DNA from 3 places in the Peribacillus aracenensis genome. Region 3 is predicted to be linked to each of the others. Evidence: riboswitches for the same ligand, from Rfam matches in the RefSeq annotation. Region 3 holds a riboswitch; each other region holds the start of a gene.
What was found. Region 3 has a riboswitch for glycine ahead of gcvT (glycine cleavage system aminomethyltransferase GcvT). Riboswitches for the same ligand answer to the same signal wherever they lie in the genome.
Positions count from the first base shown of each region.

Region 1 (3,286 bases), on a different contig from region 3:
TAATGATGCCTGCCGCAGCAGTGATACCTATTTTGGCAAAGGTTGAAACAAATGGACTGCCTAAGTCATCCAGTTGATCCCAAGGGAATACTGTCACGATGACGAATATGGCACCAATGTAGAAAATTAAAATGCGCCATATGATTGTTTGGATTGCTTTTGTTACGGTCTTCGTTGGATTTTTCGCTTCCCCGGCTGTTATGCCGATAAGCTCAACGCCTTGATAGGAAGCCACGACAAGGGAGAGAGCGAAGAAGAATCCTGTCCAGCCTCCCGTAAAGAAGCCGCCATTTGCCCAAAGATTCGATAATCCGATTGCATCCCCGCCATTCCCTATTCCAAAGAAGATAAGGCCAAGGCCGGCAATGATCATCAATATGATGGTTATGATTTTTATTAGTGCAAACCAAAATTCAAATTCCCCGAAGGATTTAACGGAAATGAGGTTTGCTGCCCCCAAGATGATCATGGCGACCACACCTGGTATCCAAGCAGGTAACTCCGGGAACCAATATTGCATATACAACCCAACCGCGATGATTTCGGACATTCCGACAATTACCCACTGAAACCAATTGCTCCAAGCAGTCATATAACCTGCCAAGGGATGTATATAACTGCTTGCAAAGGTTGCAAAAGAACCTGTAGTCGGTTCTAAATATAGCATCTCACCCATGGAACGCATGATGAAAAATATAAAAATACCTGCGATTGCATAAGCAAGCATAACAGAGGGCCCGGTCCATTTGATCGTGCTCGCAGAACCCATAAATAACCCGACCCCAATGGTTCCGCCTAAAGCTATCATTTGAATATGTCTTGATTCCAGCCCTCTCTTTAATTCCTTGTTCGACATGATTAACTCCCCCAGATGCAATATCGGTAATGCTTTTCCATCCTTGCCACGAACACTCTCTTTTAATTAGAAATGCTTTATCGTAATCAATATTACATAACACTTCAATTATGTTTTCTTATTTTATAATAGTAAATATTCTGTAAAAGTACAATTGTATTTTTGAAAAAAACAGTTACCAATAATATCTTGTCGACTTTTTAATTTAAAAATATCATTTTAAAAAAATGATGTTCAGTATTTTATAATAGTGATAATTCAAAAAGTGTAGAAAACAATCACTTCTGCTTAAACCTTAAGTTAATACAGGCCACCATTAATCTGCACATAATGCCGGTTTCATTTCAAAAAAATTTGTTGACCTACCGAAAAATAGATGATAGAATTCCAATATTATTTTATAAGCATAATGAATGATCCAACAGTGGAAGATTAACACTGACAGACATTTCTTCACAACCGCATACAAGCAAGCGATGAATGCTATGGATGACACTATAGCAGGAGCAGCTTCTGGAGAGACTGTACAAGATGCAGCGCCGAAGGATTCACAATCTCAGGCAAAAGGACAGAAGAGTAACGAATGATAGAATTGTTATTCTGAACCCTTTAAGAGATTGGTATTATCCAATCTCTTTTTTTATTGTCCAATTTGTGATTGGACTTAAAACTACACTCTTGAAAACCAATGGAATAGGCAAGCAGGGCAAAAAATCACGCCCCTCTCTCCAAGACCATGCAGGTTGAAATCATTCACTAACAAGACTATAAAAAACGGGGGCGCAAGAATTGGCTAAACAGGAATTAAAAAGAGATTTAAAAAATCGACATGTACAACTGATTGCAATAGGAGGAACCATTGGCACCGGTTTATTTTTAGGATCCGGAAAAGCCATACAATTGGCTGGGCCTTCCATTATATTCTCCTATCTGATAATAGGGATTGCCTTGTTTTTTGTGATGAGGGCGCTGGGCGAATTGCTATTATCCAATGCAGGTTATGCATCATTCACTGAATTTGCAACCGAATATGTCGGTCCATGGGCTGGATTCGTGACAGGTTGGACATATTGGTTCTGTTGGATCATGACCGCAATGGCCGATATCATAGCTGTCGGTGTCTATATACAATATTGGTTCGATATCCCTCAATGGATTCCGGCTCTAATATGCCTAGTCATTCTGTTAGGATTGAACCTATTGACCGTTAAGTTATTTGGCGAATTGGAATTTTGGTTTGCCATCATTAAAGTAATCACGATCATTACCTTGATCGTCGTAGGAGTCATTCTTTTGATCATCGGTTTCAATACCAATACCGGAACGGTTTCCGTAACGAACCTATGGAATCATGGGGGCATGTTCCCCAATGGCATTTCCGGATTCCTATTATCTTTACAGTTGGTCGTATTCTCATTTGTCGGTGTCGAATTGGTCGGGGTCTCCGCAGCGGAAACGGCGAACCCGAAAAAGAACATTCCCTCTGCCATCAATAAAATCCCTGTCCGGATTTTACTTTTCTATGTTGGTGCCCTATTCGTCATTCTCTGTGTCAACCCATGGACACAACTTAATGCCTCGAGCAGCCCATTTGTAGAGGTCTTTGCGTTAATCGGCATTCCTGTCGCTGCAGGAATCATCAACTTCGTCGTGTTGACATCCGCTGCTTCTGCATGCAACAGTGGTTTATTTTCAACAAGCCGGATACTCTATACGTTAAGCAGGAATGGCGAAGCCCCTGCTAAACTGGAAAAATTAAATAAACAGGCTGTTCCAAGCAATGCCTTATTAACATCCACCATCGTTGTATCAATAGGGGCATTATTGAGCAAGCTGATACCGGAACAGGCGTTTACCGTGGTGACGACCATCAGTGCCATCTGTTTCATTTGGGTATGGAGCATCATCTTGATCTCCCATATCAAATATTCGAAAACAAGGCCTGATCTAAGAGCTCAATCGACTTTCAAGGCTCCTTTTACACCCTTTGTCAATTACGCTATTTTAGGATTATTCCTATTCATCCTTATTGTTATGCTATTCGCTGAAGCTACACGACTATCACTGCTTTTGACCCCAATCTGGTTCATACTCTTGGTGATACTATATAACTATCGAAAAAAATATAGCTAAAGGAAAAAAAGCCTTGAATTCGATTCGATTCAAGGCTTTATCCGTCCATGAAACAGATCAAGAATAGGCAATTGGCGTGTTTTTGCTAAAATATATCAGCTAATTGCATTAAATTTTATATCAAAATAGTGTAAGCTATTATATATCATCGGACCTTTTTAAAAGAAGGTAAATCCGTCTTGCATGAATTTTCCTTCCCGATTTGCTTCACCCAGCCATCAGTGGCCTTGAAGAATAAACCCCATTGATGGACGTTTCACTTATTTAAAACGGAGGGGTTTGTTTAATGAAGATTAT
Region 1 covers NZ_JANZMJ010000022.1:67,967-71,252, forward strand. Annotated here, with positions in the region: gene N0M92_RS19740 (amino acid permease) at 1-856, opposite strand, end outside; glycine riboswitch at 1,360-1,438, shown strand; gene N0M92_RS19745 (amino acid permease) at 1,646-2,989, shown strand; gene N0M92_RS19750 (DUF3311 domain-containing protein) at 3,276-3,286, shown strand, end outside.
Region 1: another riboswitch for glycine. It lies ahead of N0M92_RS19745 (amino acid permease); the one in region 3 lies ahead of gcvT (glycine cleavage system aminomethyltransferase GcvT).

Region 2 (3,286 bases), on a different contig from region 3:
TGGTGCGGGGATTGCCGTGTAATCGAACCGATCATGCCGGAGATTGAAACGAAATTTCCTGACTTTACATTCATTCATGTGGACCGTGATGAATTCATCGATGTGTGTGCGGCGAATGATGTATTCGGCATACCAAGTTTCATCGCGTATGATAATGGTGTAGAGTTAGGCAGATTCGTGAGCAAGGATCGCAAAACGCAAGAACAAATTGAGGAATTCATTCAATCACTATAATTAATTTCCCCTTCTCGCTGGGGATTTTTCAATGAAGAGGAGGGTCAGTCATGAAAATGGACAGCACGAAGCTGAAAAATATCCTGAAAGAACGTTTAAAAGATGAAAATCGCACATTCAAATTCGATAGCAAGCAAGATACGTTACGGGTGGAAAATGTGAAGACCGGGAAGGGGATCACCATCGAGTTGCCTCCTGTACTTGCTAACTATGAAAACGTACAGGAAAAGGCCATCGATGAAATTATCTATTACGTGGAAGAGGCCCTGAATGTGATGGGGGGAGTACACAGCATGGAAGGCAAGGAGAAATTCATTTTCCCAGTCATCCGCTCGACCTCCTTTCCAATGGAATCGGAAGAAGGAAATCCATTTTTATTCGATGAGCATACGGCTGAAACCCGGATTTTTTATGCCCTTGATTTAGGGAAAACCTACCGTCTTATAGATGAAAAGATGATTCAACGGGAAAATTGGCAGGGTGACAGGATCCGTGAAATTGCCCTTTTCAATGCCCGTTCCCTTTCCACTGAAATGAAGTCGGATATCGTTGCAGGTAATGCATTTTATTTTTTGAACACGAATGATGGGTATGATGCCAGCAGGATCCTGAATGATTCATGGCTTCGGGAAATGAAGGACAAGGTCGAGGGAACCATGGCTGTTGCCATTCCCCATCAGGATGTCATCATCATTGCCGATGTGAAGAATGATACGGGCTATGATATTCTTGCTCAAATGGCGATGAGCTTCTTTGCCAGCGGGCATGTTCCGATAACGGCTCTATCATTTCTTTACGAAGAAAATGAGTTGGAGCCCATCTTCATTATGGGTAAAAACAAAAAGCGTGAACAATGATATATTGAATCATAAAAGGACCGTGTCAGCATCTGACATCGGTCCTTTTAAAGTTTAATAGAGTTTATGACCCTTAGAGTTGATATTTATTTTTTTATCGGCGATAATTAAATTGTAATATTTTGAAAATACAGAATAAAACGATAGAACGAGCGTATGAACGTTGTGGGAAAGTGCAAAGCATTGAGCCGCCGGGGGAGCAAGTTCCAAAAATATCCCTTGGAGCAAATCTCTCAGGTAAATGGAACCGCAGCTGGACGCAACTCTGGACAGCGCGCAGGAAGTGTGCCGTCAACGGGGAAATCTCCACGACCAAAATGGAGTTGAATTCTCAGGTGAAAGGACAGAGAAGGGAGCGGCAGGTTTGCGCAACCCTTCTCTGTCCTTTTTTAATTGGGCATTATGCATACAAAAGGTTTGCAGCGAACATGGAACCTACTAATATGCCAATCAACTTAAAATAATGGGGGAGAATAATCGTGAATGTGAAAAGCAAATTAATGAACATGCTGGAAGCCCGTAAAGAGGAAATGGTTCAAATCCGCCGTCATTTACACGAGAATCCGGAGCTATCCTTCAAAGAAGAGAAAACGGCAAAATATATCATTGATTTTTATAACGGGAAAGATGTATCGATTCAAACGAATGCAGGAAATGGATTAGGGATCATCGTGACGATCGAAGGCGGGAAACCAGGGAAAACGATTGGTCTCCGTGCCGATTTCGATGCACTGCCGATTACAGAAGAAGCGGAGGTCCCGTTCCGTTCAAAAAATGAAGGTGTCATGCATGCCTGCGGACACGATGGGCATACCGCTTATTTATTGGTACTGGCAGACTGCATCATTGAGCTGAAGGATTCCCTATCAGGTACGATCAAAATAATTCATCAACATGCAGAAGAAACACCTCCTGGTGGAGCAAAGAGCATCATGGAATCGGGGGTTTTGGATGAACTGGACGCTGTCTTTGGAATTCATTTATTCCCCTCGCATCCAGCAGGGGTCGTCGGGTATCGCAGCGGCTATTCGATGGCTGGACGGACCTATTTCAAATTAGCCATAAAGGGTGTGGGCGGCCATGGTTCCTCCCCGCATATGGCTAATGATTGTGGCAGGCGCCCATTTCGTGACAGCCGTACAAACCGTAATCAGCCGCCGCTTGAACCCTTTTGATATGGGAGTAGTCACAATCGGCTCCTTCGATGGAAAGGGAAGCTTTAATGTCATTAAAGATCGTATAGAAATTGAAGGGGATGTCCGTTATATGACGGCAGAGACCCAGCAGCTGATCGATAAGGAAATCCACCGGATCGTTAAAGGGATAGAAACGGAATTTGATGTTCAGTGCGAGCTTACATATGTGCCCGATTATCCTCCGTTATATAATGACCCTGAACTGACTGGATTCGTGAAAAATAGCCTGGAAAGCATGAATGACAAAGATGTTAAGAATGTTGTGGAATTTCCGGTTTTCTCAGGTTCGGAAGATTTTTCGTATTATGCAGAAAAGATTCCTGGCTGCTTCTTTTACATTGGCTGTAAACCGAAAGGGGTGGAAAAGGCCTATTTCAATCACCATCCTAAATTCGACATTGATGAAGATGCCCTTTTGATCGCCTCCAAATCAGTGGCGCAGGTTGTATGCAGTTTTTATGAATGGAAATAGTCTTCTTTGGTCTTTGTTTGCAAAAAAAAACGCAGAAACCCACAAAACACCGTTCGGTATTAACGAACGGTGTTTTATGGGTTGCGGCATGTATTTGAATGCCGCCGGCGGTATCATGAAGGATGTTGCAATGAATTGGCCAGTCTGCTTCCAAGGCTGCACGAAAACTTAATCTCTTTGTAAACGCGATTTAACAGCGGTGTTTTATTTAAATAGTAGACTAGGGGCTAATGTTCATTCGCAATTGATAGGTTTAAACTCATTCCAGAAGGGGTTTAATAGGATAGGAGTTCTGCGAACTTCGTAAAGTTAGCAGGAATGCGATAAAAAAATAGATGCCAATCCCAATTCAGCTTAAATTTTCTCGATATTTTTAAAATAACTGGTAGAATTAGTTACATAACTACAGATGTAGAAAGAGTGATAGTTTTGAAATGGCTAAATAAGATGAAAAAATGGTTCCAAGCAGAGGAAATTATTGAAATCGAAGAAATAATTATAGATGAGCCGCTTGATGAAGAGACATT
Region 2 covers NZ_JANZMJ010000007.1:23,155-26,440, reverse strand. Annotated here, with positions in the region: gene N0M92_RS09360 (thioredoxin family protein) at 1-234, shown strand, start outside; gene N0M92_RS09355 (DUF1444 domain-containing protein) at 285-1,091, shown strand; glycine riboswitch at 1,248-1,351, shown strand; partial or broken gene N0M92_RS09350 (amidohydrolase) at 1,577-2,759, shown strand; gene N0M92_RS09345 (DNA translocase FtsK) at 3,189-3,286, shown strand, end outside.
Region 2: another riboswitch for glycine. It lies ahead of N0M92_RS09350 (amidohydrolase); the one in region 3 lies ahead of gcvT (glycine cleavage system aminomethyltransferase GcvT).

Region 3 (3,286 bases):
AAAGGCGCTTCCTTTTGATCCATCCGAAATAGGCTTGAATTTGGAAACAGCATCATACAATGCCTGTTCCGTTGGAGAAAATTCAATGGTGATGGTTTCCACATGCCGTTTTGTCCATTCAATGCCAGTATCGGCCCGCCGGTTTCGAATCATGACAGTATTGACCAGTTCCTTTAGGTGTTCATCTTCAATGATGTTGCGGCCTTTCCCTTTATACTTTTCCGAAAAGAGCGAAGCATTTCCCAAGTGGCCCGGTTTCAATAACGAAACGAGGTGAAAAATCTCCTCGACTTTATTTTGAATCGGAGTGGCTGTCAGGAGTAAACAAAATTTCTTTTTCAGATTTTGGACGAATTTATAGTTCTTCGTCTTATTATTTTTAAGTTTATGAGCCTCATCAATAATGATGAAGTCATATTCCTGAGTGAAAATGATATCTCGATGTGGAGCGCGTTTCGCTGTATCGATGGATGAAATGACTACATCACAGGATTCCCAAACATAACTTTTTCTCTGAACGACTGCAGGTATATGAAACTTGGTATTCAATTCAAAAGCCCATTGTGTGACAAGGGAGGCTGGAACAAGGATCAATACTTTTTTTACAAGGCCCCTAATCATATACTCTTTTAGGATCAAGCCTGCTTCAATTGTTTTTCCGAGCCCCACCTCATCAGCTAAAATGGCCTTTCCATTCATCTTTTCCACCACTTGCTTCGCTGCTTCCAATTGATGGGGAAGCGGGGTTAACTGCGGAAGGTGCTTGGGCGCCTGTAAACCTTCAAAATCAGGGATGATAAGATTTTCCTCCATTTGAACCGCCAACTTATAAAGATCCCAATTTCCCCATGGACCGTCATTTTCCATTTTTTGCAGAAGCTCGTCATTCCATTCAGAATTGAAGGATATATTGATTTTCATAGAAATAACTCCCTCTTAAATCATAATTTCCTTAATAAAGGGTCAAAACCCGAACATTTCGTATGTGAAGTAAGAAAAATATTTCTCTTCAAAAGATATTGCAGAGATAAGTTTCTTAGGGTAGGATATAAGTATATTTAGAAAATTCAATTTCCAAACGCTACAAAGAATCTTTGTACATCTATTTTGCAGTTCGCGTTTTCTTAGTATGGGCTATAGGCTCTTAATTTATCCAAGATTACTGAAGGAGACACTCAAACGGTTTCTGAAGTTTTAGGAGAATTGGCAGAGAATGCATTACATGATGCTCAAAGGTTTTACCGATGCTTGGGGCTATTTCGCTTCCTTTCATTGGCGAACCATTCATATGCGGGTGAAGATAAGGGGAGAGACTACGGATGTAGCGCCGAAGGAGCAAACTTAGCAGTGAATCTCTCAGGCAAAAGAACTCTTATTGGACGCAACTCTGGAGAGCGCCGCCCGTTTTGGGACGGCCACCAAAGGGGAAAACCTATTACATAGGTAAACTTTCAGGTTTCAGGACAGAGAAAAAGCTCAAATGGGCTTTCTCTGTCCTTTTTTGTGCTTTTTTCACATCATGAATCAGGATATACCTGATGCGAAATGACAAGAAGCTTTTGATAATGAAGCCAATTAATTTTTTAAAAAAATCTGAAGGGGGTCATTTTTTGACCAATTTAAAAAGAACACCACTATTTGAGGTTTATCGTGAATACGGAGGTAAAACGATCGATTTTGGCGGCTGGGAACTTCCTGTCCAATTTTCGGGTATTAAGGACGAACATGAAGCCGTACGTACAAAAGCGGGGTTATTCGATGTTTCCCATATGGGGGAAGTCGATGTTAAGGGTCCTGGGAGCCTTTCCTTTTTACAGAAGATGCTGACTAATGATATATCAAAGCTGCAGCAGGGCGGTGCCCAATATAACGCCATGTGTTATGAAAACGGAGGCACGGTTGATGATCTTATCGTGTATAAAAGGGCAGAGGATGACTATCTGCTCGTGGTCAATGCAGCGAATACAGAAAAAGATTTCAATTGGCTTCAAGCTAATTTAATGGAAGATGTCCAAATTACGAATGTATCGAGTGACTATACACAGCTGGCACTTCAAGGACCATCTGCAGAAAAGATATTACAAAAACTATCGGGAAATACTGACTTAAGTGAAATTGGATTTTTCAAGTTCAAGGAAAACGTCCTGATTAACGGTATCTCCACGTTGGTATCCCGTACTGGATACACTGGTGAAGATGGTTTTGAGATATATAGTGACAGTGAAAATGGTCCTGCCCTTTGGAAGGCGATTATGGAAGCCGGAAAGGAAGAGGGGGTTCAGCCGATTGGTTTAGGTGCTCGTGATACACTGCGTTTTGAAGCGAAACTGCCGCTGTATGGGCAAGAGCTTTCAGCGGACATCACCCCGATAGAGGCCGGTATTGGTTTTGCAGTGAAAGTGGATAAGGAAGTGGATTTTTTCGGGAAAGCCGTTCTTGCTGAGCAAAAGGAGAATGGAGCTCCCCGCAAGCTTGTGGGAATTGAAATGATTGACCGTGGCATTCCGCGTCATGGGTATAAGATCTACAGCGGTGATAAAGTCATTGGTGAGGTCACGACCGGTACCCAATCACCCACGTTGAAGAAAAACGTGGGATTGGTACTTATCGATAAGGAATTTTCGGTACTGGATGCGGAAGTCGAAGTGGAAATCCGTTCCAAGCGTTTGAAAGCCGTTATCATACAAACACCTTTTTATAAAAAACCACGTAAATAGAGGGGAATGGTCATTAGATGAAACATCGTTATTTACCTATGACAGAGCAAGATAAACAAGAAATGCTGGAAGTGATAGGGGTATCTTCTGCTCAAGAACTTTTCAATGATATCCCTGAAAGCGTTCGTTTTCAAGGAGAATACGATATTAAGCCTGCTAAATCGGAACCTGCATTAATGAAAGAATTATCAAGGCTTGCTGCCAAGAATGCGGACCTTAAAAACTATGCTTCCTTCCTTGGTGCGGGTGTCTATGATCATTACGCACCGGTCATCGTCGATCATGTTTTATCCCGTTCAGAGTTTTATACGGCTTATACACCGTATCAGCCAGAAATTTCACAGGGCGAGCTTCAGGCGATCTTTGAATATCAAACGATGATATGCGAATTGACGGGAATGGATGTAGCTAACTCTTCCATGTATGATGGCGGGACGGCGCTAGCCGAAGCAGCCATGCTTGCTTCAGGCCAGACGCGGCGCAAGAAGATTCTCATTTCAGGAACCGTTCATCCTGAATCAAGGGAAGTTGTGAAGACATATGCGAAAGGGCAACGGGTGGAAGTGGTC
Region 3 covers NZ_JANZMJ010000003.1:111,938-115,223, reverse strand. Annotated here, with positions in the region: gene N0M92_RS04755 (DEAD/DEAH box helicase) at 1-921, opposite strand, end outside; glycine riboswitch at 1,295-1,382, shown strand; glycine riboswitch at 1,386-1,469, shown strand; gene gcvT (glycine cleavage system aminomethyltransferase GcvT) at 1,611-2,717, shown strand; gene gcvPA (aminomethyl-transferring glycine dehydrogenase subunit GcvPA) at 2,735-3,286, shown strand, end outside.